2 regions of the Gilliamella sp. BG1 genome follow, and region 1 is predicted to be linked to the other one. Evidence: riboswitches for the same ligand, from Rfam matches in the RefSeq annotation. Region 1 holds a riboswitch; the other holds the start of a gene.
The links. A riboswitch is a leader RNA that binds a small molecule or an ion and turns the genes downstream of it on or off. The one in region 1 is predicted to bind preQ1.
Positions count from the first base shown of each region.

Region 2: another riboswitch for preQ1. It lies ahead of queF (preQ(1) synthase); the one in region 1 lies ahead of queD (6-carboxytetrahydropterin synthase QueD).

Region 1 covers NZ_JBIDFG010000004.1:53,103-68,564, reverse strand. Annotated here, with positions in the region: gene rluD (23S rRNA pseudouridine(1911/1915/1917) synthase RluD) at 1-487, shown strand, start outside; gene pgeF (peptidoglycan editing factor PgeF) at 493-1,263, shown strand; gene ACGH80_RS02710 (DUF1176 domain-containing protein) at 1,407-2,474, opposite strand; gene ACGH80_RS02705 (7-carboxy-7-deazaguanine synthase QueE) at 2,583-3,197, opposite strand; gene queD (6-carboxytetrahydropterin synthase QueD) at 3,200-3,622, opposite strand; PreQ1 riboswitch class I at 3,626-3,671, opposite strand; gene clpB (ATP-dependent chaperone ClpB) at 3,957-6,527, shown strand; gene ACGH80_RS02690 (lysine/arginine/ornithine ABC transporter substrate-binding protein) at 6,980-7,768, shown strand; gene ACGH80_RS02685 (ABC transporter permease) at 7,772-8,455, shown strand; gene hisM (histidine ABC transporter permease HisM) at 8,462-9,181, shown strand; gene ACGH80_RS02675 (hypothetical protein) at 9,309-9,683, opposite strand; gene lexA (transcriptional repressor LexA) at 9,765-10,391, opposite strand; gene coaE (dephospho-CoA kinase) at 10,648-11,253, shown strand; gene zapD (cell division protein ZapD) at 11,259-11,996, shown strand; gene yacG (DNA gyrase inhibitor YacG) at 12,026-12,241, shown strand; gene tsaD (tRNA (adenosine(37)-N6)-threonylcarbamoyltransferase complex transferase subunit TsaD) at 12,241-13,266, shown strand; gene ACGH80_RS02645 (DUF4282 domain-containing protein) at 13,370-13,726, opposite strand; gene ycaO (30S ribosomal protein S12 methylthiotransferase accessory factor YcaO) at 13,845-15,462, shown strand, end outside.
Region 2 covers NZ_JBIDFG010000002.1:101,962-117,423, forward strand. Annotated here, with positions in the region: gene ACGH80_RS01255 (hypothetical protein) at 1-978, opposite strand, end outside; gene ACGH80_RS01260 (hypothetical protein) at 1,449-2,879, opposite strand; gene ACGH80_RS01265 (hypothetical protein) at 3,689-4,777, opposite strand; gene ACGH80_RS01270 (7-cyano-7-deazaguanine/7-aminomethyl-7-deazaguanine transporter) at 5,278-5,958, opposite strand; gene queC (7-cyano-7-deazaguanine synthase QueC) at 6,005-6,661, opposite strand; gene queF (preQ(1) synthase) at 6,689-7,162, opposite strand; PreQ1 riboswitch class I at 7,166-7,210, opposite strand; gene ACGH80_RS01285 (DUF1090 domain-containing protein) at 7,370-7,801, opposite strand; gene coaA (type I pantothenate kinase) at 7,819-8,754, opposite strand; gene yihI (Der GTPase-activating protein YihI) at 8,923-9,423, shown strand; gene hemN (oxygen-independent coproporphyrinogen III oxidase) at 9,749-11,119, shown strand; gene ACGH80_RS01305 (hypothetical protein) at 11,319-12,128, shown strand; gene rsmC (16S rRNA (guanine(1207)-N(2))-methyltransferase RsmC) at 12,239-13,279, opposite strand; gene ACGH80_RS01315 (DNA polymerase III subunit psi) at 13,368-13,775, shown strand; gene rimI (ribosomal protein S18-alanine N-acetyltransferase) at 13,744-14,205, shown strand; gene ACGH80_RS01325 (thiamine diphosphokinase) at 14,241-14,861, shown strand; gene ACGH80_RS01330 (hypothetical protein) at 14,951-15,462, shown strand, end outside.

The DNA.
Region 1 (15,462 bases):
ACGCCAAATTACACGCGAATATGAAGCTGTGGTCATGGGGATTATTACTGCAGGAGGAACCGTTGATCAGCCTATCACCCGTCATCCAACCAAACGTACACATATGGCTGTATTCCCAACGGGTAAACCAGCGGTTACCCATTATAGAGTGATGGAAAAATATCGCCTACATACACGTTTGCGATTGCGCTTAGAAACAGGGCGAACTCACCAAATCCGCGTGCACATGGCACATATTGCTCACCCACTAATTGGTGACCCACTCTACGGTGGAAGACCAAGGCCGCCTAAGGGGGCTAGTGAATCTTTTATTCAAACTTTACGCGATTTTAATCGCCAAGCATTACACGCTACCATGTTGCGATTATATCATCCTATAACAGGTGAACAAATGGAATGGCATGCTCCTATTCCTGACGATATGCAAAAGTTAATACAAGCTTTACAAGAAGATACCGAACAGCATAAAGATGAACTAGATTGGTGATGAATATGATTAAATCGATTTACCCATATTGGACAGCCCCAAAAAAAATTCATGCCTTTACTTCAACACGAACTGGTGGTGTTAGTTTAGCGCCATTTGCAAGTTTAAATATGGGAAATCGAACTGGTGATAATTCAGAACATATTGCTGAAAACCGCCGAAGAATTATTCAAGCCGAACAAATACCAAGCGAACCGTATTGGTTAACACAAACTCACAGCACAACAGTGCTTGATATATCGCAATTTGCTTTACAACCTCCAACAGGTAACGTCGATTCTTATCAAACTTTTGAAGCTGATGCATCATATACCAATCTACCTAAGCAAGTTAGCGTGGTGTTAACCGCAGATTGTATGCCTGTACTTTTTTGTACAACAAAGGGCGACGAAGTTGCAGCTGCCCATGCTGGTTGGCGAGGATTATGTAATGGTATATTAGAAGGAACAATTAAAAAATTTTCAAGCTCGCCATCAAACATCATTGCTTGGATGGGACCAGCCATTAGTGTCAAAAAATTTGAGGTAGGTATTGAAGTCAAACAACAATTTGAAAAAGCCGATCCAAAAGCACAAGAAGCGTTTAAATTGATCAACCCAACTGAACAAAAATACCTAGCAGACCTATATCTAATTGCCAAACAACGTTTACAAGCAGTAGGAGTAACGCAAATTTTTGGTGGTGATTATTGTACTTATACTGAACAAGATGAATTCTTCTCTTATCGACGTGAAAATAGAACTGGTAGAATGGCATCAATGATCTGGTTTGAATAAAAGAGTTTTTTTAAGCTAAAAACCTTCAATTTTTAGCTGCTTTGTAAAATATTTATAGTATAAAGATCTGCGGTAAATGTTAATATATAAAATTATAATATTTAAACCGCCATAAGATCTGAAGGCTTTCTATTGTTCAATTGTTATTTTATTTCGCTAACAAAAGAAGGTAATTCCCAAGCCCCACCGTCAAAACCTAAGCATTCACCTGTACTTATATTAGAGGAAAGCATAAATTTATGTCCATTCCAAGTCCAGCTAGATTTTTCTAAACAATCTCCCTCACCTCTTAGCTTAGCTATACTGGATATTGTTCCATTTTTGTATGTATTGCCCTCATTATTTATAAATTTTATATTTTTATTACTTAGTTTAGCAGTGTTGGAAATTATCCAATAGGCGTTACCTGAGTTATATGCGCTAAACCAACACCTAGTTTCAAGTAAATCGTGGTTATTATCTAATTTAATTAACCGAAATCTTTTATCATATCCTTGTGTTTCATCATAATAAGGATCTTCTAAATCATAAGCATCACATTTAGCTTCATGTATATAGCGTTTTTTGAATTGAGGGAATATTTTAATTACTTCATTGGTATTAAGTTCTTGACTTTGTTCTGGAGCAATTACTTTACCTTTTTTTATAGTTGGTACAGGTATTGGTGCATAAACGTTTGATTCATTTTTATTACCATGTGCTATAACTGCGCCAGTTGTACCAACCCGTCCTTGTTTTTTGTCCATTGTTAACATGACATCATAAAATCCGCCATTGGTATAAAATGATTGACTTCTACTGTTACGGAATATAACTTTCTCATTTTTTGTAAATGCTTGAATAATTTTTGTAGCTTGGAATTGTGACAACTGATAAATATTATTCTGTATTTCTTTTAATTCGCCTAAATACTCTTGATTAATGAATGCAGCCAATGAATTATCTAATTGTTGAGTGTTTTTAATTTCAATACCTTCTTTATCTTCTTCTTTGTTATTTTTTGTTCTAACATAAATTTCAACTGGCTGATTGGCCCCCGCTTTTCGCTGGAATAAAATTGACGATTTTATCACTCCTGTATCAGATATATCACTATATTCTATAACACGACAAGTTAAAGTATTATCACAAACTATATCCCAAGCTATAACTGGAGTTGTAAACAAAGTTAGCAATAAACAATAGCAAAAACGCATGACAGTTAATTCCATATAAATAATTTATATGAGGTTATTATAGATTAAACAATTATTCAATTAAAATTAATAAAACTTCTTGATTTTATGAATATTTAATTAGTTCTCTTTAGTACTAATTTATCATTCTATATTGGCAAACTTGTGGCTTTGCACACTCAAAAGCCATTTATTATTCAGTCGATTTTGGTTGATTTTTCCTAACAACTCTATCGTTTCAAACATATTAAATGCACCATCTTTTTCACAAGGAGATAGATAATAGCGTTTGGCTTGAATATGAGTTTCGATATATTGGCAAAAAGGAATAAAATCGCAGTGATTTTCGGCTACTATGCGTACTTCATTTGCTATTGGTTGTACTATTTTTTGATAGCGTGACTGATAACAAAATTTAGGGCTTAGCGCAATATAATCAATAAGCGGATCGACTTTACCAAGACCATTGCTTTCAATGGCGATGAAATAACCAGCTTTTTTGAGTGGCAAAAGCAATTCAGGTAACGCTTTAACCATTGTCGGTTCGCCACCTGTAATAATAATATTTTTGCTTTTATATTCGCTCACTTTAGTCATTAAAGTATCTAACGTGAATCGAGTAAATTTTCGAAAATTAGTGTCACACCAGGCACAATTTAAATTGCATCCTGCAAAACGAATAAAAATAGCAGGCATGCCAGTATTATAACCTTCGCCTTGTAAGGATTCGAAGATTTCAACAATACGAAATTCAATCATCATTAACTCCGATGATATTCACAATATGAAGTTGGCGTTTCCCATAGTTTGATCATCGAAACAGGCAAATATTGCGATAAGCAATCAAAAATAAATTTGCTCATTCCTTCTGCGGTGGTTCTACATGGAAAGGCAAAAATTTTACGATCCATTTCTTGTAGTAACGACGCGATACGGCACTCATTAGGGTTATGTTGATTGTAAAGATAGGCGTGATCTAACGGATCGACAATATGTTGTTTAACTATTAGCTTTAAATCGGCATAATCCATGACCATATCTTGGCTTGAGCCGTTATCAATAAGCTCTCCGCTAATTTCAACTAATAGGCGATAAGTGTGGCCGTGCAGATTATGACACTTTTTATTGTGCCCATCTAACATGTGACAAGCATCAAATTGAAACTCTTTGGCTATTTTGAACATTTTATATTCCTAGTTTTTTTTCGTGGGATGGATTACGAACCACGGTTAGCGAACCTAACAAAATAAAGGTAACAATATAAGGGGTAAAAGTGAATTTGTCATCTTACCAGTATATCTTAAAACGAAATTTAGATGTAATTGCTTAAATTGCAAACAGCTTTATTTTTATGTCAATTAATTCTTACATACTTGATAATTTTGTTGTATAAATTTTGTAAAAAATATTTTAACTTTGCTCTTGAAATTTAGGTTGCAACACTCATTTAGATCACATGCAAATGGATTAAATGTGTTAAGCGTTTAATCCAAATTTATTGCTCAGGAGATAAACACTATGAGGTTAGATAAACTAACAAATAAGTTTCAACAAGCTTTAGCTGATGCGCAGTCAATGGCATTAGGTAAAGACAATCAATATATAGAGCCTGTGCATGTCCTATCAGCCATGCTTAATCAAGAAGGGAGTAGTGTAATGCCTTTATTGATTGCAGCAGGTGCAAATATTGTTAATTTACAACAAGAATTAGCTCAAGCTATTGACCGATTACCCCAAGTTCAAGGTGTGGGTGGAGATGTTATTCCATCGCAAGATTTTGTTCGAGTATTAAATCTTTGCGATAAATTATCCCAAAAGAACGGTGATAGCTATATCTCATCAGAACTCTTTATATTAGCCGCTTTAGAAGATAAGGGCAGTTTAGGCGATCTTCTTAAAAGATTAGGTGTTAATAAAGATAAATTTAGCCAAGCAGTTAATCAAGTAAGAGGTAGCGATAACGTGAACGATCCTAATGAAGAAGATCAACGCGGTGCACTTAAAAAATACACCATTGATTTAACTCAACGAGCAGAACAAGGTAAACTTGATCCTGTTATTGGTCGTGATGAAGAAATTCGTCGAACTATTCAGGTATTACAACGTCGTACTAAAAATAATCCAGTATTAATTGGGGAACCAGGTGTAGGAAAAACTGCTATTGTAGAAGGATTAGCACAACGCATTGTTAACCGTGAAGTCCCTGAAGGATTACGAAATAAACGCGTTTTATCATTAGACATGGGTGCATTAATTGCTGGTGCCAAATATCGAGGGGAATTTGAAGAACGCCTAAAAGCCGTGCTTAAAGACTTAGCAAAAGAAGAAGGTCGCATTATATTATTTATTGACGAAATCCATACCATGGTTGGCGCAGGAAAAAGCGATGGAGCAATGGATGCTGGTAATATGTTAAAACCCGCATTAGCTCGCGGTGAATTACACTGCGTGGGAGCAACAACGCTTGATGAATACCGTCAATATATTGAAAAAGATCCTGCGTTAGAGCGTCGTTTCCAAAAAGTCTATGTTGCCGAACCAACAGTTGAAGATACGATCGCTATTTTGCGTGGTTTAAAAGAACGTTATGAACTGCATCACCATGTGCAAATAACCGATCCTGCAATCGTAGCTGCGGCTACATTATCGCATCGTTATATTTCTGATCGCATGTTACCTGACAAAGCGATTGATTTAATTGACGAAGCCGCATCAAGTATTCGTATGCAAATGGATTCAAAACCAGAATCTTTAGATCGACTTGAAAGGCGCATAATTCAACTTAAACTTGAACAACAAGCGCTTAAAAAAGAATCTGATGATGCGAGTAAAAAGCGACTACAAATGTTAAATGATGAACTTTCTGAAAAAGAAAAGGAATATGCTTCACTTGAAGAAGAGTGGAAGTCAGAAAAGGCAGCTGTTTCGGGGACTCAAAACATCAAAGCAGAACTAGAAAAGTCACGTACTGAAATAGAGCAAGCTCGTCGAGCTGGCGACTTGAACAAAATGTCAGAATTACAATATGGCAAAATTCCAGAGCTCGAAAAGAAACTTGCTTCAGCAACACAGTTAGAAGGCAAAACCATGAAGTTATTGCGTAACAAAGTGACCGATAACGAAATTGCAGAAGTATTATCTAAAGCGACAGGTATTCCAGTTTCTAGAATGCTTGAGAGCGAAAAAGATAAACTATTGCACATGGAAGATGCTTTACATAAACGTGTAATAGGTCAAAATGAAGCAGTATTAGCGGTTGCAAATGCGATTCGACGTAGCCGAGCAGGGCTTTCAGATCCAAATAAACCGATTGGATCATTCCTATTCTTAGGACCAACTGGTGTCGGTAAAACCGAGCTTTGCAAATCATTGGCTAACTTTATGTTTGACAGCGAAGATGCTATGGTGCGTATAGATATGTCAGAGTTTATGGAAAAACACTCCGTTGCTCGCTTAATTGGTGCGCCTCCAGGTTATGTTGGATATGAAGAAGGGGGGTATTTAACCGAAGCAGTTAGACGACGACCATACTCAGTAATTTTACTTGATGAAGTCGAAAAAGCACACCCAGATGTCTTTAATATCTTACTGCAAGTATTGGATGATGGGCGCTTAACAGATGGTCAAGGTCGCACAGTTGATTTTCGTAACACTGTCATAATTATGACATCAAACTTAGGTTCTGACCTAATTCAAGGTCAAGTTGAACTAAGTTATGACGAAATGAAATCTCTAGTGATGACGGTTGTAACCAAACACTTTAGACCAGAATTTATCAATCGTATTGACGAAACAGTGGTATTCCACCCATTAGGTCAAGAAAACATTAAAGCGATTGCAAAAATTCAGTTAGCACACGTTGAAAAACGTTTAGAAGAACGTGGTTACCAATTGGATATTTCGGATGCGGCACTTGAACAGTTAGCTAAGGTTGGCTTTGACCCAATTTATGGCGCAAGACCGTTAAAACGATCGATCCAACAAGAGATCGAAAACCCATTGGCACAACAAATACTGTCAGGTAAATTAGTCCCAGGTAAAACTATTCATCTAGATTTAGTTGGCGGCAACATTGAAGCCCAACAGTAATAAAACTTCAAAAGACAAACCGACCTCTATGGTCGGTTTTTTTTATACTTGATACAATTTAGTTTACCTATAGTACTTATAGTACTTAGAATTTAATCAGACAAACATTATTTTCGCAAAATGGATGTCTGATGAATAAAATAACAACAACACAAACCTGAACCCAACAAAACTACTCATTTTATACTTTAACATTTTTATACTTTAACATATAGTTACCTGAAACTTTTTGACAAAATTTTTTTAAAACCGTTTTCAAGGTTTTGCAACCAAAGCTTAATCAAACTAGCTTTTTGTTAGTTGTTAAAAGTAACAACTTTAACTATTTTGTCTAGCGTTTTTGCCATTAAGTAATTCTAATTTTATACACCACAATAATAACTTTTTTTTATTATAAAATTACCTTAGAACACGTTATATTATTGCCTTAAATAAAAAAGGAAAGATTAAACATGAAGAATTTATTAAAAAAATTAGTTATTTTTGGTTGTTTAAGCTTGCCAATGGCAAGTTATGCTGCCTTACCTGAATCGATTAAAGTTGGTTCGGATACGTCCTATGCGCCTTTTGATTTTATTGATGCTAATGGTGAAGTTACTGGATTCAACATTGAACTCACGAAAGCATTGTGTGAAAAAATCAATATTAAATGTACTTTTCAATCGACCGACTTCGATGCTTTGATCCCGTCGTTATTATCAAGAAAGATTGATATTATCTCGTCTTCGCTAATGATGACCGAAAAACGTAAAAAACAGATTGCTTTTTCTGACGAAATCTTTATGACTTATTCACGTTTGATTGTTAAAGAGGGTACTAATTTAATGCCTAATGCTGAGTCCTTGAAAGGTAAGCGTGTTGGTGTTGAGCAAGGTACATCGCAAGAACATTTCGCCAACGAGATGTGGCGTCCGAACGGTGTAGTTATTGTGCCTTATCAAAATCAGTTACAAGTATTTTCTGATCTAGTGGCAGGTCGTTTAGATGCGGCATTGCAAGATGAAGTCACTGGCAGTTATGCCTTTTTAAAACAGCCACAAGGTAAAGGTTTTATTTTTGCTGGGGATGCTCTAACCGATGCGAACTACTTTGATGTTGGAGTAGGAATTGGTTTTCGTAAAAATGATAATGAGTTGCGCGAAGCCTTTAACCTAGCTTTAAAAGACCTCTTAGCTGATGGCACCTACCAAAAAATCAACAATAAGTATTTTGATTTTAATGTGTACGGTAATAAAAAATAAACCATGCAGGGGTATATTTCTTTAATTTGTCAAGGTGCATGGTTGACTATTATTTTAGCATTGACATCGCTACTACTGGCCATGATACTTGGTATTGTTTGTGCATTAGGTAAACTGAGTCATTCAAAAGTATGTAATGTGCTTTGTCAGGCTTATACATCGTTAATTCGAGGTGTACCCGATTTAGTGTTGATGATGCTAATCTTTTTTGGCTTGCAGTTTTTGGTTAATAATATAACTGATTATTTTAACGCTCCTTTTATTGAAGTTGATCCTTTAATCGCTGGTATTATTACGTTAGGCTTTATTTATGGGGCATATTTTACCGAAACTTTTAGAGGAGCTTATCTTGCTGTTTCTAGAAACACCTTAGCGGCAGCAACAGCGCTTGGTTTAAGTAAAGTGCAAGTATTTGGGTATGTAATGTTTCCTTTAATGATGCGCTTTGCCCTGCCAGGTATTGCTAATAATTGGTTAGTGGTGTTAAAAGCGACAGCATTAGTGTCGTTATTGGGGTTATCGGATTTAGTCAAAGCTACTAAAAATGCAGGTGAAGCTATGTACCAACCCTTATTATTTGCTTTGATTGCTGGGGCGTTTTATCTGTTTTTTACATCAATATCTAATATCATTTTATGGTGGCTTGAACGGCATTATTCTATTGGCATTACTAAAACTAAATTATAAGAACTCATGTTAGAAATTATTCAACAATATTGGCAATCACTATTATGGACCGATGGTTATAATATCACTGGTCTTGCGATGACGCTATGGATTTTTATTTTATCGGTTTTAATGGGGGGAATTTTGTCGCTAGCGTTAGCGGTAGGGCGAAACGCACAAAATAAACTGATTAAACTACCTATTTGGCTATTTACTTATATTTTTCGAGGTACGCCTTTATATGTGCAGTTATTGATTATTTACACTGGTATATATACCTTAAGTGTGGTTAAAAATAATGCTTGGTTAGGCGATTTTTTTCAAAGTGGTTTAAATTGTACGGTGTTAGCTTTTACCCTAAATACCTGTGCCTATACTACTGAAGTTTTTGCTGGAGCTATGCGGAATGTGCCAAATGGCGAAATTCAAGCTGCAACAGCACTTGGTTTTAATCGTTTTCAAATTTATCGTTATATCATTTTTCCAAGAGCATTTCGTATTGCATTGCCAACTTATAGTAACGAGGTTATTTTTATGTTGCATTCAACTGCACTGGCTTTTACTGTTACTGTGCCTGATGTGATGAAGATTGCGCGCGATATTTATGCCGAAACCTATCAACCTTTTCATGCTTTTGGTATTGCAGCAGTGATTTATCTTTGTGTGAGCTTTACATTGATTTTTAGTTTCAAAAAGTTAGAGCAACGTTATTTGGCTTTTCAGCAGGCTAATATACAAATCAGTTAATAAATTGATTTAGACTATCGGATAATTTTCTCAATTCGTTTATAAGTTTATTGATCTATCAAAATAAAAATCCGACAATTGTAATGACATTTGCCGGATTTTGGTTGTTTGTCGATTTGACAACATGTTAATTTATAGGATAAAAATCGTTTGTAGAGTCAGCATCATCATCATGGTGACTTGAACCAGGTAATGCTCTAGCTCGTTCAATAGGAACATAACTGCCGCTAGGAGTTTCTACTTGGCATTCGCCTAAAAAGATAGAATATTTTGTGTTAGCTCGCATACTTTCGCCTCTAAAATAACAGTGAGTTGCATTATATAAATCAACGCGACAAAGTAATGCAATACCTAACCAAGTAATTAATACAGCTAAAGCAACCCATTTTAGATGTTTCCAAATAAAAAGCCAAAAACCGATCCCTCTAAAACGGCAGTACCCAAAAACGAGTAATAAAACTGCAATAAACCCTAAAAATTCGTATAACCAAAATAGCCACATAGTAATCTCCCACACGTTAGTTAAGTGCTATTTTATACTAACTTTGGCTATACTTCTATATACTTGCGTCTATGAGTTTGCTTACATCCAAGATCCGTTACGAATAATACCAACCGCTAATCCTTCAATAGCAAAATTTTGCTGTTCTAAATCAACTTTGATTGGCGAAAACTCGGCATTTTCGGCAAGAAGATGTACATGCTTGCCTTTACGCGACAAGCGTTTAACTGTAACTTCATCATCAATACGAGCTACAACAACTTGTCCATTTTTAACGTCTTGGGTTTTATGTACAGCCAACAAGTCACCGTCAAATATACCAATATCTTTCATTGACATACCTTGCACTCTTAATAAAAAGTCTGCGCGAGGTTTAAATAGTGAAGGATCAACTTGGTAATGGCTTTCAATATGCTCTTGCGCTAATATTGGCGAACCAGCCGCGACTTGTCCAATAAGGGGTAAACCATCCTGTTCGTTTGGCTCAATAGGTGTTTCAAGTAAAAGGCGAATTCCGCGTGATGAGCCGGCGATCATTTCAATTGCGCCTTTTTTAGCTAAGGCTTTCAGATGTTCTTCGGCGGCGTTGGCAGATCGAAACCCCAATTTCTGGGCAATTTCAGCACGTGTAGGTGGCATACCAGTATTTTGAATGTTATCTTTTATTAAATCATAAATCTGTTGTTGGCGCTCAGTTAACGGTCTCATTACATATTCCTGTTTTTATATACAGATACATGTAATTATATACAGCTAATAATATAAAACAACTGTTTTATTTAATTTATTTTTCAATTGGTGGTAAATTTTGGGGGGATTGTTGTTATTATGCGCTAATTTTGTGAATTATTCTGGAAATGCAATAGTTAATTAACAACTGAATCTTTCTCCTTATTAGTATTATTTAATCAACTTATATATATGTTATAATAAAGCAATTTTTTGTTGGATTGGAATTTGCTTTATGCCTTATGTTGTTGCGCTCAGTGGTGGTATTGCCAGCGGTAAAAGCACTATTGCTGATTTGTTTGCCAAATTAGGCGTGCCTATTATTGATGCAGATATTATTGCAAGGCAAGTTGTGCAACCTGGTAGTTATGCTTTTAACCAAATTGTTAAGCATTTCAGCCAAGAAATTTTACTCGCTAATGGAGAACTTGATCGTAGTCAACTCCGCGAAATTATTTTTAATAATGAGCATGAACGGCTCTGGCTTAATGATTTGTTGCACCCCATCATTCAACAAGAAACTCAAACACAAATTGCTATGCAAAGTAAAATCTATCTAATTTGGGTTGTGCCGTTATTGATTGAAAACAATTTGCATACTTGGGCTGATCGTGTGCTGATAATTGATACCTCATTTTCACTACAATTGGAACGATTAGTAAAAAGGGATAATATTAGTGAATCATTAGCTAAAAAGATGATACAGTCACAAGTATCTTTAAAGAAACGTTTATCTTATGCTGATGATATTATAGTTAATGACGGTAATTTGTTGTCGCTAACAACACAAGTTAATCTACTGCATCAACAATATTTAAATAGCTTTAAAAGTAAGATTTAGAATAGATGAATAATATTATTTTTGAACATCCATTAAATGAAAAAATGCGTACTTGGCTTAGAGTTGAATTTTTATTAAATCAATTAAATGTACATTGTCATTTTAATGACAATAGTGCGTTGATTTTTTTTCATGCATTGTCTGAGTTGTTAGAGATTATTGAGCGTAATGATATTAAAGGTGATTTGGTTAAAGAGCTTGAATCGCAAAAACAAAAGTTAATTTTGTGGTTAAATGTCGAAGGCGTGGATCATGATTTACTCAATGACCTGATTCAGCAATTTGATGATTTTATCGTCCAATTTAATACAATTGGACGTTTAGGACAACCATTAAAAGATGATCGATTTATTACAGCCATTCGTCAACGTTTAATGATTCCGGGGGGATGTTGTAGTTTTGACTTGCCTTCGTTTCATTTATGGCTCAGAATTTCACAAGAAAGGCGTTATAATCAAATAAAAAATTGGTTACAACACTTATCAATACTTGATAAATCTCTAACATGTTATATGCAATTAATTCGACGGTTGGGGGAATTTAGACCGTTTGTTTATACCAATAATTTTTTTCAAGAAACAAATGGTGATGTTAATTTGATTCGTATTCGAATTTCTTTAGATAAAAATGTATATCCTCAAGTATCTGGTCATTTGTCGCGTTATAGTATTCGCTTTTTAGCACTTGAGAATTACGATAACGTCAATACTGATGAAATTGAATTTGAATTAGCCTGTTGTTGATTGAATACTGTTATTAAAAAAGAGTTGAAATGAATAAAAATACTACATTTGTTAAGTGCCCAACTTGTCAAAAAGAAGTTGAATGGAGTCAAACTAGTCTTTATCGTCCATTTTGCAGTAAGCGTTGCCAGCTTATCGATTTAGGTGATTGGGCAACTGAAGAACATCGCATTGCTGATAAAGATATGACAGAACAAGATATCTGGAGTGAACAAGACCTTGCTGATTTTATAGGTAGACATTAATGAAGATCCTTGGTATTGAAACTTCATGTGATGAAACTGGTATAGCCATTTATGATGATGTTAATGGTTTAATTGCAAATCAGCTTTATTCACAAATTAAATTACATGCTGATTATGGTGGTGTGGTGCCAGAACTGGCATCGCGCGATCATATTCGTAAAACCGTGCCATTAATTCAAGTAGCTTTAAAACAAGCTAATTTAACCGCACACGATATTGATGGGGTTGCCTATACTGCTGGTCCGGGATTGATTGGAGCGTTGATGGTAGGCGCATCGATTGGACGATCGCTTGCTTATGCTTGGAACGTACCCGCTGTTGCAGTTCATCACATGGAAGGCCATTTACTTGCGCCGATGCTTGAAGATAATCCACCTGAATTTCCCTTTGTTGCATTATTAGTTTCGGGGGGACATACACAGCTTATTAGTGTGACTGGTATTGGTAAATATGAACTTATTGGAGAGTCAATTGATGATGCTGCAGGAGAAGCTTTTGATAAAACAGCCAAATTGCTTGGTTTAGATTATCCCGGTGGCGCAAAATTATCAAAATTGGCTGAACAGAGTAGTGGAGCGCGATTCCATTTTCCTAGGCCAATGACTGATCGTCCTGGGCTTGATTTTAGTTTTTCAGGCCTTAAAACAGCCGCAGCTAATATGATTCATCAGCATAGTGATAATAATATTATTGATCCACAAACTAAAGCAGATATTGCTAGAGCATTTGAGGATGCTTTGGTTGATACATTGGTGATTAAAGTAAGACGAGCACTTGAACAAACTAGATTTAAAAATTTAGTAGTTGCTGGTGGGGTAAGTGCTAACAAAACACTGCGTACTAAATTGACTGAGTTGATGCATCAACGAAAAGGAAAAGTTTTTTATCCAAGGCTCGAATTTTGTACCGATAATGGTGCCATGATTGCTTATGCTGGTATGATTCATTTAAAAGAGAGGCAGTATTTAGATTTAGTTATTAGTGTTAAACCAAGATGGCCTCTTAGCGATCTTAATGTTGGTTAATTGATTATTTTGATTTGACAACATGTAAATTAAAATTACATGAAAAATAAAAATGCGGGAATTTGTTCCCGCATTTTTAAGCTATATAGTTAAATAAACGATATTAATTAATAGGATCTGTATCAGAACATTCTTCTTGTTTTTCTGAATTGGTCTTTTCATTAGCTAATTTTTGAATATTTTGATTAATATTAAATAGTACACAAATTAATTCAAAACCAATGCGAGTTGAAATAAAGCCCACAACTAAGGTAACAATGCCAGTGAAAAAAGCAACTAAACCCATAGTAAAGCTATAAGTAAATGCAGCAAAACTACCTAATATCATAGAAAACGCACTAATTCCAATAAGTAATAATGCGATCCAATACACGATTGTGATAAAAGAAGGTGTTAACATTTTATCAAAGAAGAATAAGTCTTTAATGGTAAAGCCTTTAAAGTCTATTTTTTTGTTCATTTTATTTCCTTTTTAGTTGGATTGATTTTATTACTTCTATTTTTTTATATTTGCGTATAAAGTGATAATTTTTGAAAAGCGCAACAATAATAACATAAAATTATTTTGAGATTAACTTATGAAAACTTATATCCCCGGTAAAGATGCTGCTCTTGAAGATTCGATCAACTATTTTCAGCAGCAATTAGCAAAATATGATTTAGAAGTAAAAGAAACTTCTTGGCTAAATCCGGTACCTAATGTGTGGTCAGTGCATATTCAAAATACTAAATGTCCACTGTGCTTTGCTAATGGTAAAGGCGCAAGCAAAAAGGCGGCATTAGCATCGGCTTTAGGAGAGTATTTTGAACGGTTATCAACCAATTACTTTTTTTCAGATTTTTACTTAGGAGAGCAAATAGCGAATGCCGATTTTGTGCATTATCCAAGTGAAAAATGGTTCACTATTCCTGAAGATAATTCCCTACCTAAAGGACTATTATCCAAAGAACTACTTAAGTTTTATGATCCTAATCAGGAATTGAGTGCAACAGATTTAATTGATTTACAATCAAGTAATGGTGATCGAGGTATCTGCGCTTTACCATTTGAACAGCAGTCTGACAAAAAAACTATTTATGTGCCAGTTAATTTAATTGCTAATTTATATGCCTCTAATGGAATGTCAGCCGGTAATACTCGTAATGAGGCTCGAGTACAAGGGTTATCTGAAATTTTTGAGCGTTATACTAAAAATAAGATTATAGCCGAAGGCATTAGTTTACCAATTATCCCAACTGAAGTGATTAACCGTTACCCCACCGTTTTAGCTGCAATTGATGCGCTTGAAAGCGAAGGCTTTCCGCTTTACTGTTTTGATGCCTCATTGGGTGGCGAGTTTCCGGTTATTTGTGTAGTGTTATTTAATCCACAAAATGGAACGTGTTACGCCTCATTTGGTGCGCATCCAAATTTTGGCGTTGCGCTTGAAAGAACAGTAACAGAATTACTACAAGGACGCAGTTTAAAAGATCTTGATGTGTTTTCACCTCCAAGTTTTGATAATGATGATATTGCCGACCTTAGCAATTTAGAAACGCATTTTATTGATTCGAGCGGTTTGATTTCATGGGATCTATTTAATGAGCAAGCAGATTACGAATTTGTCGATTGGGACTTTTCCGGTTCAACTGAGCAAGAATTTGCTAATTTGATGGATATTTTTACCCGCCATAATACTGAAGTGTTAATTATGGACTACGAACACCTTGGTGTATATGCTTGCCGAATTCTGGCCGTTGGTATGTCTGAAATTTATCCTCCTGAAGATCTTATAATTGCCAATAGCAATATGGCTATTGGATTACGAGAGCTTATTTTGTCATTACCTTACCAAAAACGTACAGCTAAACAGTACCTAGCAATTATTGAACAGTTTGATGATGAAGGGCTTGATGATTATGCTCGAATTCGCGAACTGCTAGGCATAGCAACAGGTAACGATAATGCTTGGTTAACTCTTCGCGTTGGCGAGTTAAAAGCAATGCTGGCATTGGCAGGCAAAGACTTAATACAAGCACAACAGTGGATTGATTGGACGATTGAAATGAACGAGTCTATATTCACGCCATCGCGCAATCATGCTTATCGTTGTTTACAGACATTAGTTAATTTTATTTTACAACGAGACAAAAAACAGTTTAATAACTATCAAGCCGCATTTAATAAAATGTATGGTAAAACCTGTGTTGATGATA
Region 2 (15,462 bases), on a different contig from region 1:
CAAAGATGGCAAGGTAATTTGACTAGGATTAGAATTGCTCCACTGGCTTCTTGCCTCTGGACCATTCAACGTTACCCGTGTTACATTCTTGGATTTATCTCTAATCCATTTATCTTCGTTTGTACCTTGGTTTGGTAATATCCAACTCACCGTTGCTCTTATACTACCACTTGTGATAACGGTCCAAGTAAACTGACTTGCATCTATCCCACCTATATCCAAATCAAAATACAATCCATCTGACCCCGTAGTTGGAAAATTTAAACTGTAAGATGATGGGGTTGTTGACTGAACTAAAAAACCCTTAACTGGATTCCATATGTTAGCTGGACCTGCATAGCGTGGGTCGTCCCAATCCAAGCTAGTTCCAGTTGTGCCACCATACAATAAATTCGGCCTGACCGAACAAATAACTGGCGGTAACGGCAAAGTGATATAATATTCCGCTGTCCCTCCGTAAAACCTACTACTATTCGGCACGCCATACTGCGTAGTTAAAGTTCCCCCTGAACTATCTAAGGTTACCTTATAAGGTGCATTACATATATCTAATGCATCGCCACGACTAACAGCATTTCCATCTTTATCAGTTATTGCTAACGATATACTTCCTAATGCGGTAACACCATTTGTACCCTGACCATCTCCATCATCATCTCCCCATTTACCTTGTGTCACTAAGTCATTTATATTTATTGAGACGCTTAATGGCGGGACTATCATTTCAATATCAGCCAAGGTATCCCCTACATTAGGTAACTTGATTGGCGCTGTTGGTGATGAAGAATTATTTTGCGATGTAAATGTTCGACCATCTGATAACTTAATACCTAATAAGTCCTCTGTTTTAGTCACTTTAGTAACACCACCATCAAAGGTTAAATAAGGCTCAGTACCGTGAATGCGCTCAGAAGTCGTGGCCGATAATGCCTGTGATTCTAATGAGTACGGCAATAATAACAACGGTGCTAATGCCAATGGGATTTTTGAAAATAATTTTGTGAATAATTTCGATAATAATCTGAGAGATAATTGCGATGATATAATGGAGTTTTGTGTAAAAACTCGTCGAATAGGATTATTTGATAAATTTAAGACATAGGTTTGCCAGTGCTTGTGCCTTGTGCCTTGTGCCTAAAATGGTACTGCATTTTGTTCCACCTGTCAAGTAATATTTTGTTTTATTTAGATTTTTTATAACTACTCGCTTATTTAATAAGCTTATCTTTCTAAAGCGATTAAAGTATAGCCGTTTAAGAAATAGTTGGCTAGTTTTTTGGCGGACTTTTTTGTAAAGAAATGTAAATTGTAAGAATTATTCATCATGAATGGGCATAAACTTTATGGTTAAATTAATCTAAATATTTTATAGCTAAAAAGTTTAATCGACTATTTAAACAAAATACTAAGTATTTTTATTTAAATAGTCATCGTTAAAGAAAGGGAAATTAAGGTGTAACGCAGGCTACTCTATAGTCTTGATCCGAATGATCTCTACCACCAACAATACCTGTATTTGTCTCTACAACGACATTGTTGTTGTACGCTTTTTGATCTGAATCTGATGTCCAATAATACCCTCTATAGTCTCCCCAAGCAGGATCGCCAACACGAAAATATTCCCAATCACTATCTTTATAATAAATCTGAGTCATACGTCCCCATTCGCTAAATAATCCTCCCATCCAATAACCATTCACTTTATAACTAATTTTTCGTAAATAGCTTCCGTCTGTTATACCATTTTGCCAATGGTTACGTCTTGAATTAGTAAAGTCAAGCACTTTGGTCATACGATATCCACCACCATTAAAGTTATTACAAAACGCTACGGCATTTTGATAACCGCCTGCACCGCCTTTTTTAGCTACATACCAACGCTCTAATCTAAAATTATACAATGGGTCATTGTTTTTATCGTGTAAATAAAATGTTGAAGGAATAAAAGAACCAGGATTACTCTCCTTAGGACCCGTTAAGTTAATTTTTACAAGCCCTGTAGGTAGCGTATTTTCAGCATTTAACGTTAATGTTACCCCTCCTGTCAAAATTGTTCGACCATTCGTATTAACGATATCTTGTGCTTTCATTCCTGCAACACTCAAGTAAAAAAATAAATTATGAGAGCCTGTGGTTGGAAAGTTTGCTCCAGGATTCGCTGGATTATAGGCATAAAATCCTCTATATTTATTCCAATCTCCATGCGGATCGTTAAGAGAAGAAACTGCACCATCGTAAGGTATATCATTTGAATGCCAATCATATTCTAAGTTAGGCATAGCATAACAAAATTGTGGTTTATCCATTTTGGGATAAAGATAATAGGTATGCCTATTTCCAGTAAATTTATCACTTTCAGAAGGAATACCATATTCTGTCTTAATGCTCACATCTTCCGCTTCTAACGTCAATTGATAAGGTGCATCACAGCCATTTAATGCTTTATCTGAGTTATCTTTCACATAATTAGTAATATCTTGACCATATAAATTCTGCCATTTAATTTTTAATTTACTTGAATTGACACGATGAAGTGTATCGCCATCATCATCCTTCCAATAACCATTGTCAGCAATCACTTTATCTGCCAATACTTCTGGATAATTCCCATGCGGTACTAATGTCTTGATATCCGCAAAAGTGGCTAAAAGTTTATCTAACACTAATGGATTTTCCATACTTGAGCTATCATTTGATACAGTAATAATTTTGTTTCCGGGCAATGTTACTGATAATAAGGGACTAACTGAATCGGCATGAGTCGCACCGCCATCAAAGGTTAAATAAGGCGCAGTACCCTGAATGCGCTCAGAAGTCGTGGCCGATAATGCCTGCGATTCTAATGAGTACGGCAATAATAACAACGGTGCTAATGCCAATGGGATTTTTGAAAATAATTTTGTGAATAATTTCGATAATAATTTGAGAGATAATTGCGATGATATAATGGAGTTTTGTGTAAAAACTCGTCGAATAGGGTTATTTGATAAATTTAAGACATAGGTTTGCCAGTGCTTGTGCCTTGTGCCTTGTGCCTAAAATGGTACTGCATTTTGTTCCACCTGTCAAGTAATATTTTGTTTTATTTCGATTTTTTATGATTGATCGCTTATTTAATAAGCTTGTCTTTCTAAAGCGATTAAAGTATAGCCGTTTAAGAAATAGTTGGCTAGTTTTTTGGCGGACTTTTTTGTAAAGAAATGTAAAGATGAAAACGATTCGGTTTTATAGATAGGTGAATTTTCTAATTAAAATATGGTGTTATCTTTAGGACTTTTTGACTTTTACGGAATGATTAATATTGCTGATAACATCTAAAACACAAACACGCCCAACAGCCCAGTTTGGCGTGCTAGCTTTACTTCATTATCGGCATATTTTGACGCTCTGATAAGGCAAGCTTATTAATATTGTGGTGCTATAAGCGTGTTTTTTGCTCTAAAATTGTTCAGGTAGACTATTGATTTTATTGAATTTTTTATTTTATATTTTTAAATGAAATCAACCGTTTATAGGCTAATTTTTTATTACGTTGAATTTGGCTTTTTAATAAAAGCGCTTTTATATTTAATAACAAAAGCGCAAGGTTTGTAGGGGGGGGCCTGCTCAGCGCCCCAACTGCGAGAGGTATTGTCCTTTGTTATATTATTCTCTATTTGCACCATAGCCTAAGAATTAAGGACTAAACCTAAGGTGTAACGCAAAAAGCGTAATATCTGCGGCTAAGATCAGTTTTGTAGACGATGCCGTAAGGCAAGTAGACAGTGATGCCATAATTATCTGTCCAGTAGTTATCGTTGGCTACATTCGCATGAATTTCACCGTGCGCATAAGCGTTAATTGGGATAGGTCCCCACTCCGTAAAGAAACCTGCGCCTATTCGCCGTTGATAACCATTAAAACCCGACGATGGAGTGGCGCCATCTTCGCCAAATCTATTGCATGGAAACAACGTCTTCTTCGCACACTTCGCATTAGTTAAATCCCTTACCTTTGGTATGCGATAACCCATACGACGACACCATTCAGCTTGATTAGATGCAGTATCACGCACATCTCCTCGATTGACGAACCACTGCCTCAACACAAATCCATATTTTACTACCTCAACGCCATTTCTATTTCTACCCACTAACTCAAATGTTTGCGGTAACCTTGGCCTATACACTAGAGGGTTCCGAGCGCCCCATTGACCTCTTGCATTTGGACCATTTAGAACAACCCGAGCTACAACTTTATTCCAATCCTCTCTAGGAAGAAAAACAGCATCAATACCAAGAATCTTATTCTTATGCATCGGCACCCAAGAACCAGCTTCAACATTTACCACTGTAGCAGTGATTCCCTCATGCGTGACGGGTGCCCATGTCAATTCTCTTACATCTATTCCTCTTATGAGTAAATCAAAATATAACTTATCTGCACCTGTAGTCGGGAAATTTAGGCTATATGATGATTTAACTAAAAAGCCCTTATAAGGATTCCATATGTCAGCTGGACCTGCATAACGTGCATAATTGCTGTCATACCAACTTAGACTCGGCCTTGCATATTCAATAACTGCCGGCGGCGGCGGTGGTGGTGGCGGCGGCGGTGGTGGTGGTGGCGGCGGTGGTGGCGGCGGTGGTGGCGGCGGTGGTGGTGGTGGTGGCGGCGGTGGTGGAGGTAGTTCTGGAAGTGGTGTTGAAGGTAAAATTATTGCATCACTACGATTACCCGCTCGATCCATTTTACCATTCAATGCCTGTAAATCCCATGAAGATGATAATAATAACACCGTCAACGCTAACGAAATTTTTCGGGATAATTTTGATAATAATTTGAGGGATAACTTCGAGGATATAAACGAGTGAAGCGTTAAAACGCGTCTATTTAATAAATTTAAGACATAGGTTTGCCAGCGCTGGTGTCTGGTGTCTAAAATGATAATGCATTATGGTTTACCTGTCAAGTAATGATTTGTTTTATTTATATTTTTATAATTATTCGCTTATTTAATAAGCTTGTTTTCCTGTAGCAATAAAAGTATAACCATTTTAAAAATTGTTGGCTAGTCTTTTGACGGATTTTTTGTACAGCTTTGTTAAGAATACAGTTACTTAAACTTTGAATAAAAGTTTAAGTAGTTAGAAATTTTATTTTTTCTTAAAAAAATACAATCAATAATGTAACCAAGTTTTATAAGTGATTTTTCAATAGTAAACATAAAACTCATTTAAAATAATTAATGAGTTTTATATTTATTAAGATAATCCACTAAAAGATTGATTATAATAATTAGCTATTTTGAGGCATTGAGACTAACTTTTTTAGGATAAAATTCAGAATGACGCCATAAAGTGGCAAAAAGAATAATCCGCAAATTAGAATTTTAAAACTATAGTCCATTAACGAAATTTCGATCCAATGATTTGCCATAAATTCATCGTTACTTTGATAAAATGCGATAGCAAAAAAGACAATAGTATCAATACCATTACCAAATATTGCCGATGCTGTTGGGGCAACCCACCATGATCTGTTTTTTCTTAAATAGTTAAAAACAGTAATATCCATTAGTTGACCAACTAAATAAGCGGCAAAACTTGCCAATGCAATTCTAAATACGAAGCTATTAAATTCCGTCAATGCTGATAATCCAACCCAATGGGTTTCAAAAAATAGTACCGAAATCAGGTATGAAAATAACAATGCAGGAATCATTACAACAAAAATGATTTTTCTGGCTAAACTAGCACCATAAATTCGAATAGTCAGATCGGTAGTTAAAAAAATAAACGGAAAAGTGAATGCCCCCCATGTGGTGTGAAAACCAAAAATATCAAACGGGATTTGGACTAAATAATTACTTGAAGCAATAACTAAAATATGAAAAAAGGCCAACCAGTAAAGGGCTTTTTGCTGTTGTTTACGGGTAAAGTTTGTTTCTATCGATTCTGAATGAGTGTTCAAATACATCTTTTTTCCTTTTTAATGGGGTGAGAGAACCCAGTTGTTGGTTAATCTATTTACTTTGAGCCATATATTCTTTTAAGCCCTTATCACGCAGCAAGCAACTAGGACACTTACCACATCCCCCTTCAACACCGTAATAACAGGTATGGGTATGTTTTTGAACATAATCAAGATAACCTAGTTTATCAGCCATTTCCCACGTTTGCGCTTTGGTTAAATACATCAGTGGCGTGATGAGATTAAACGCATAGTCCATGGCTAAATTCATTGATACATTCATTGATTTAATAAAGACATCACGGCAATCTGGATAACCACTAAAATCGGTTTCACAAACTCCAATAATAATGTCAGAAATTCCTTGTTGCTTAGCATGACAGCCAGCCAAAAGTAAAAAAAGCATATTACGCCCATCAACGAAGGTATTGGGGTAATCGCCATCTTGAGCGGCTTTAATTTCTTGAGCGTCATCAATCAACGCATTATTTGTAGTTTGTTTGATAACTGATGTATCAATGACAGTTTGCTCAATACCAAGATCATCTGCGATCCATTTGGCTTTTTCAAGCTCTATTGCGTGGCGTTGACCATAGCGAAAACTGATTGCCTGAACGTTTTCACGTCCATAATCAGCAATGGCTTGCAGTAAGCAAGTGGTTGAGTCTTGCCCACCAGAAAATATAACTAGTGCTTTACGAGTTTGCATTAACTGTTCCTGTTTGGATAGATTAGATTAGCGATTATCCACTTTTTCTGGATACATGTCGTGATTGGCTAATCGATTAGCCGCAACTTGTTCCCAATGAGTATCCGATTTGCCATAATTGGCATAAGGATCAATCGAAATGCCACCTCGCGGAGTGAATTTTCCCCAGACTTCGATATATTTAGGATCCATTAATTTAATCAGATCTTTCATAATGATATTAATGCAATCTTCATGGTAATCGCCATGATTACGAAAGCTGAACAGATAAAGTTTTAACGATTTACTTTCGACCATTTTAATATTGGGCACGTACGAAATATAAATTGTCGCAAAATCAGGTTGCCCTGTGATAGGACAAAGACTAGTAAATTCTGGGCAATTAAATTTAACAAAATAATCGTTATTCGGATGTTTATTATCGAACGTTTCGAGTATTTCAGGACAATAGGTTGTTGGATAGCGAACAGACTGATCGCCTAGTAGTGTAATTTTACTCATTATTTTTCCTTAGTTTTTTAGCGTGGGAGGTTCACGAACCACGTAATAAGGCGCACACCATACTCTTTTTGCTTAAAAAAGTCTAGTATAGCAAGATGGTTATACAAAATATAAAACTAACACCATCAACAATAGCCATCGATGGTGTTAATGATAAAAATGTTGTTAGAAAGTAAGAAAACTGGAAAATAGTCTAATTATTATAGCTTACTTTGATCCCAATTCTTTATAAAAATCAGATAATTTAGTTTTAGCTTCATCAAGTTCCATTTTGGCATCAGATAATTTTGTTTGTTGTTTGATAATTTTCTGTTTATTACCTTTTGCTCTTGCTTGTTCTAATTCTTTAGTCCTTTCAGCCACTTTATTTGATTTTTCATTAATCTTTTTTTTGTATTTGGCTTCTAAATCATCATTTGAACAATGCTCATTTACTTCGCGTAATGCTTTCTCAAGCCCTTGGATTTGATGAGAATTATTATTTTTTTTAGCATAATCAATCTGTTTTTCAATGGACTGTTTTTTGCTTTCACACGTTAGTCCTTCTGATTGGCCATTTGAGGCATAAGCACCAAATGAAAATGAAATAGCCAAAGTAATAATACTTAATTTACAGACTAACCAACTTACTGATTTCATATAAATTTTCCTTAAGTTTATTTTCTTAATTGGACACAATCAACTTTATGATCTCTACCTTTAGTTAGAATAAGATTCGCTCGTTCTTTTGTTGGTAAAATATTTTCAACTAAATTTAATTCATTAATTTCTCGCCAAATTCGGTTAGCAATATTTGTAGCTTCATGTTCTGGAAGTTTTGAGTAATGATTAAAATAAGAGTTAGGATCGCTAAATGCACCCTCCCTAAATTTTAAAAACCGATTTACATACCAATCATGTAATAATGACATATCAGCATCAACATAAATTGAAAAATCGACATAATCCGAAACAAAAACTCGGTTATTCGCTTGTGGATAATTCAGTGTACTTTGCAGTACATTCAAACCTTCAAGAATCAAAATGTCAGGACTATCAATAACGATTTCTTCATCTTCGACAATATCATAAACTAAATGAGAATAAACGGGTGCTTTAACTTGTGCCTGTCCTGATTTTATATCAGCAACAAAATTAAGCAATTTTTTTATATCGTAAGACTGAGGAAACCCTTTTTTATTCATTATTCCATGTTCTTCAAGATATCTATTTGGATATAAAAAACCATCAGTTGTTACCAAAGCTACCTTGCGATGTTCAGGCCAACGGGTTAATAATGCTTGTAGTACTCTAGCGGTAGTACTTTTACCTACAGCAACACTGCCTGCAATGCCAATAATGTAAGGTGTTTTTTGACTTTTACCTAAGAATTTAGATAAAACAGCTTGCCGATTAAAATTATTGCTGATGTAATAATTAAGTAATCTAGATAAAGGTAAATAAATTTCACTCACTTCATCCATGGATAAATCTTCATTAATACCTTGTAACGAAACTAATTCTTCTGCTGTTAAAGTCATTGGTACCGTATTACGTAAGCTAGCCCATTCTTGACGATTGAATTTCAGATAAGGGCTTAAGTGATTTTTCATTTTATTGTTCTCTAATTCGGTCTAACAAATTTATTCGGCTCAGATTATACATAAATTTATTTTTTTACAATCTTAAATTAGCATGACGTCTTCATCATAGCTATATTTTGGACTTACTGATAAAATACGTTTGTAAAATGATTAACCCTAATATTAGACAGAGATTTTATGTTAAAAAATAAATCAAAACAGAAAGCTAAAAAAAGCCGTCAAGAGATTAATGAAGAATCTCGGGAACTGAAGCGTAAACGCAAACACAAAGGTTTACCAAGTGGCTCTCGCTTTAATAAGCTAGATAATAATAAAAATAAAAATTCGACAAAAACAACCAAAGATCCAAGAGTGGGTAGCAAAAAACCTATTTCTTTAATTGTTGAAGATTCTAACAATATAGAAAAACCTGTTAAACAATCTAAACCAATTAAAACGATTTTATCGCCACAACAAGAATTAGAACAGTTAGAGAACGATCCGAAATTAGATATGTTACTTGATCTAGTCGAGCAAAATGTCAAACTCACTAAAGATCAACAAATTTATCTTGATAGAAAATTGAATCGTATCGATGAACTGATGCAAGAGCTTGGTTATACTGATGACGACTTTGATGATTTTGATGAATTAGACGAAAAGAAAGAAGATATTGTTAGTTTATTAAAACGAAACTAATAATAGGAAAATATAATTAGCAATCGTGATAGTATGTGTCTTGATATGAGTAGGAATATCATCCAAAAATAATATTCCTACTGATAATTTAAACTTAGAATCCATTACTTTTATTCAGTCAATTAATAATTAAAAGTGAGCAATTCATAGTGCCAATATTAATTATGTTAAGTTTATATTTTGGGTTATTGATTTGCACATTGTTATATTTAAATAAAACTAATCGAATCAAAATTAAAACCAAAATCAAGAACCAACAAAAAGCAATAGTAAAAACTCATAAAAATAACAACACTAAAGATAGACATAAGCGGAAGTAAAAAGCATGACTGATACGCAATTATGGGATCAAGCGTTAATTGAAAAATATAATTATTCTGGCCCAAGATATACCTCTTACCCTACTGCACTTGAATTTAACGAAAAATTTAATGAGCAAGAATTTTTATCGGCGGCAACTCGTTATCCCACAAAACCGTTATCGCTTTATGTGCATATTCCGTTTTGTCATAAGCTTTGTTATTTCTGTGGTTGTAATAAGCTTATTACTCGCCAAACACAAAAAGTTACCAAATACCTTGACATTTTAGATATTGAAATTGCCGAACGCGCAAAATTATTTAAACATCGCACGGTAACACAAATGCACTGGGGTGGTGGTACACCAACTTTTTTAAACGATGCTGAAATTACTCGATTGATTACCTCGTTAAAAAAGCATTTTAATTTTGTTGCTAATGCCGAACTATCCATCGAAATTGATCCGCGTGAAATAACACCACAAACAATTGACCATTTAGCAAGTGTTGGTTTTAATAGGCTAAGTATGGGAATTCAAGATTTTAATCACGAAATCCAAAGCCTAATTAATCGTGAACAAGATGAAACATTAATACGGTCTCTTATTAATCAAGCACGTAAAAATAATTTTCACTCAATTAGTTTAGATTTAATTTATGGCCTACCAAAACAAACCATTGAAAGTTTTGCCGAAACGCTCAATAAAGTGATTGATATTTCTCCCGATCGTTTAAGTGTATTTAATTATGCCCACTTACCAAGCCGTTTTGCTGCCCAACGAAAAATTAAAGATGATGATTTGCCTAATGCCAATCAAAAATTGCAGATCCTACAAACTAGCATTAAAAAGTTAACCGAAGCTGGTTATCACTTTATCGGTATGGATCATTTTGCTAAGCCCTCTGATGAATTAGCTATTGCTCAACAAGAAAATAAATTGCATCGTAATTTTCAGGGGTATACAACTCAAGGCGATGCTGATTTACTTGGACTTGGTGTGTCGGCCATTAGTATGTTAGGTGATAGTTATGCGCAAAATCAGAAAGATCTAAAAATCTATCAAACTCAGGTTGAGCAAAAAGGACATGGATTATGGAAAGGATTCACCTTAAATCCTGACGATAAGATTCGTCGTGATGTGATAAAACAGCTTATCTGCCATTTTCATTTAGATAAAAATGTTATTGAACAACAATACCAAATTCAATTTGATGATTATTTTGCTGAAGATTTAAAATTACTGGCGCCATTGCAAAAAGATGGATTAGTGACAATCAATAACAATATAATCGAAGTCCAACCTAAAGGACATTTATTGATACGCAATATTTGTATGTGCTTTGATATTTATATGCGAAAAATGGCAAGGCAGCAGCAGTTTTCTAGGGTTATTTAATTTGAAGTCGTTTGTCAAATTGCTGTAAACAATATGAGTAATTCCTACAAAGTAAATATTATGTTAATATTTAGTCTAATTTAATAAAAAATAACAAATAAATTATTTGTTTTATTGTGATTAAAGGTTAGCTTTTAAATTCACAATTTTAGCCTTTAGACATGAAATTTTTATTTTTAATAAGGAGTATATTGATAAAATGGCATTGATGAATAAATTAGTAGAAGTATTTCCAACTCGCCCTTTAAAAGTCATGAATTTAAAGCAAGAAGGCTCAATGCATCAAATAAGAAGATTACTTGCAGCAATAATTTTCTTTGCGTTAGCTTTATTTATGGCCATAAGAAATTATCCTGGATTAATTGATGATTATAAAATATCACAGAATTCTGTTGTGGTTGACTATGATGTAGAAGGAACATGTCGTGCAAGACGTATGGTTGATAACTGTTCAGTGAAAATTACTACTGATACAGGACAAGTTATTAAGCGTGATTATACTTTCATTGGGGGGAAAAAAGGAAATTATCAAGTTGTAACTGTCGCTTCGGCCGATGATTTATCACTAGTAACAATCAATTTAGCTATTGATAATATGCGGACTGTATTTGTGGCTACTACTGGTCTTATTCTTTTGTTGTTGTTGGTTACATGGATGAGTTTAGGATGTTTCTTAAGAACACATAAAATGATAAAAGTTATCAAGGAAATTAACGGGCAAAAATTAACACCTGTTATTGTACCAGTTAAACTAGTCTCTTATGGTAAAATAATAACTGCCTTATATCGTGCAAGCAATGCACAAGGAATAAATGCTAAATATGCAGCCAATTTTAATAAAGACTCAAACGGTGGACCAATCATTATAGGTGATAAGATTAGAAATAAATGTAATGTGTTGGCCGTAGTTGGAGAAAGCAACTCTGTTCCTATTCTTCTTGACCAAGAATTTATGCGCTGTGATTTTACCTATAATGAAATGCAGGCATTAAAAGAAGCTCTCTCTTAATCCAGATATGATATCAAGAATAGTGAAATCAGTTTGTTTTTAAATATTTAAATTTTATACCTAGGGCGATAACGTCGCCCTATTTTTTTAAACAAAATAAACAGCACTTATTAATGGCTTGCTAGATAAACCTTAAATTTCGTCGTTTGGGCAATCACTTCAACGCTTTTGAATGTTTCATCTAAAATGGTTTGATACGGTAAAAATGAATTTGCCACAATGCACAAATAACCATTTAATTTTAGGTGTTTTTTTGCTTCTTTGATTAACGTATTAACGGCCGTGTAATCAGTTTGTTTACCATCATGAAAAGGTGGATTCGAAACAATAAGATGATATTTATCATTTAGATTTGAAAAAACGTCACTCGCTACAACTGTGGCATTAACATGATTACGGTTTAACGTGGCTTTACTTGATTCAATTGCTGCACAGCTTACATCAGATGACGTTAGTGCTATATCAGGGTTTAATTTACCTAGCACCGTGGACAAAATGCCCGAACCACATCCCACATCTAATACATTACCTTTAATAATATCAGTACGATCCATCAATGCATTTAACAGTAATTCACTACCAGCATCTAACCCTTTTTGGCTAAAAACACCAGGTAAGCTTTTGATTTCAATATTCTGATTTTCAATAGTTAAATGATAACTTAACCACCATTCATCAAGATCAAATGCTAAACGGCTATCTGCATGAAAATGATATAAACCACAACGTCTCGCGCTATCGATTTTTTGAATTGTACCAAAATCACTCAATAAAGCTTCCACGCTTTTTACACCTGTTCTATTTTCACCTATGATAAAAATATCACTACCTTTTGGCATATTATGCAATAAATAAGAAAGCTGAAATTGTGCTTCGCTTTTAGTTTTTGGCCAATAGTAAATCAGTGTATTCATTCCTACGTAAAAATCCGCTTCTGGCAATAATGAAAAATAGGTGTGATTGCCTCGTGCACTAGCTTTTAGACGTAAATAAGTATGAAATTGTGTGCAATGAATCTTAACTTGATTTGCCGACATAATAGATGGATAATTATCCTGAATATCGCCAGCTATCAGCACATTTTTATCGTTAAAAAATGTTTGGTGACGCTCAAGTACTTGACTTGCTGGGGTAAAAGCAGATGTTGCCATATTTCCTCAATGAAAAACCTTTATAAATTGATGCATTGATTATACAATTAACTATCTTTAATCTCTAATAAAAAACAGTAAGTCAATAATGACACTACAAGATTGGTATCTAAAACAGTGCAACATAACTCAATACGTTTTGAGGAATGCTAATGTTTTCAAAGGTGAAATAGCGACACAAATAAGTGAAGAAATTAGATTGATTGTAGTTGCAGAACAAAAACCAACACAAAAAATCTATTATGATATTTTAAATGCTATCCATCTAACTGAAAAACAAGTATTGTTTTTAACGCCACAACAATTAATTATTCCTGCTGATGAAATTAATACAGTAATTTGGTTTATTGATATTACCTTGGATGAGTCTTGGATTAACCCATTAACTATTCAAACTACCAGTTTAAATCAGCTTGCAAAAGCACCACAACAAAAACGCCTACTATGGCAACAATTATGTCAATATGAAAACTATTTCCATCCTCACCGAACATGATTTAAAAAAAGCTTTTGAATTAGAAAAGATTTGCCATGCAATTCCTTGGTCAAAACAAACATTCTTTTCAAACCAAGGTGAGCGTTATCTCAATTTTAAAATAACGATTAATAACCAAATAGTTGGGTTTTGTATTTGCCAACATGTAGCAGATGAAGCAAATTTATTTAACATTGCAATACATCCCGATTTTAGAAAGCAAGGACTAGCAAGAGAGCTGCTCAATCATTTAATAGATGCGTTAATAACGATAAAATCGCCCTATCCAATCTCAACCCTTTGGCTTGAAGTCAGACAATCAAATACGGCAGCACTTAAGCTTTATCACACGCTGGGATTTAACCAAATAACGATTAGAAAAAATTATTACCCAACAACTAATGGTAAACAAGAAGACGCTATTATCATGGCATATACTTTGGCTTTATGATTTACCAATAAAATGAGCAAAAGGAAAAAAGTGTAATGTCACAAAATAGAGCTTTACTTTTTATTAATGGCGAGCCACCACAACATGACTTTCAACATTTGGATAATTATACTTATATTGCTTGCACAGATGGGGCTTATCATAATTATCTGTCGACTTTGTCAATCGAACCAAACTTTATTATTGGCGATTTAGATAGCTATAATCCTAACAAAGCAATTCCACCTAAAACTAAAATTATTCATACACCTGACCAAAATAAAACTGATTTTGAAAAAGCAATTTTGTTTTTAGCAGGTAAAGGGGTGAAAGCATTTGATGTTTATGGTGCTAGTGGTCATGCTAGTGATCACTTTTTGGGGAATATTTCTGTTGCAATAAGATATTATCATCAGTATCAAATTACCTTTTATGATAATTATTGCCATTTCTTTTTTGCCAAACATCATCAAGAAATAACCAATGTAAAAGATCATATTATTTCACTAATGCCATTTTCGAAAGTAACTGGTGTAACCATTACAGGCTTTCAATACCCCTTAATTGATGCCACATTATCGCTAGGAGGAGTTGTGAGTTTAAGAAACAAAGCGATTAGTGATTTGATTAAAATATCCTTTAAAAACGGTGATTTAATGGTCTTTGTTGAGAATTGAAATAATGTCAATTGACATTTATATTTACATTACTTTACAATCTTCCTTTACAAAAGAAGAAATATAATTGTGGTTCAAGGAAATTCGCCATGCTTCTCAAAAAACTTTCTGTGCTAGTTTGCGCATCTTTCGTTTCTTGTGTTTTTGCCCAAACAAATAATATACAGGATGAAACAGATAAGGTAATTGATACATTTTTGCAATGTGATAATCAGTTTTTTGAACAATTATCTAAACACCAAGAGTCAATAAATCAATACGTTGATTTAGCAACCACTCCCGATAATGTAACTTATATTCCTGTTGAATCTATTCAAAAAACCGACAAAAATAAAGTTATGTTTAAAAAACCACTTAAGTATCATGATTTAGAAATTGTTGGCTATCAAAATATTTATATTCCAACTACTTTATCTGGTCAGTTTCTTTATTGGGGATTTATCTTTGATAACAAGCAAGATGAAATTAAAAGTGCTTTAAGCCATATTAATTGGTTACACTATAGCCAAAATACTTACATAGCAAACGCCAAAATTTATGATAGAAAATCAAAATCTAAAACATGGGAAGATGATATTTATGCCATCGATGGTGTTATTCC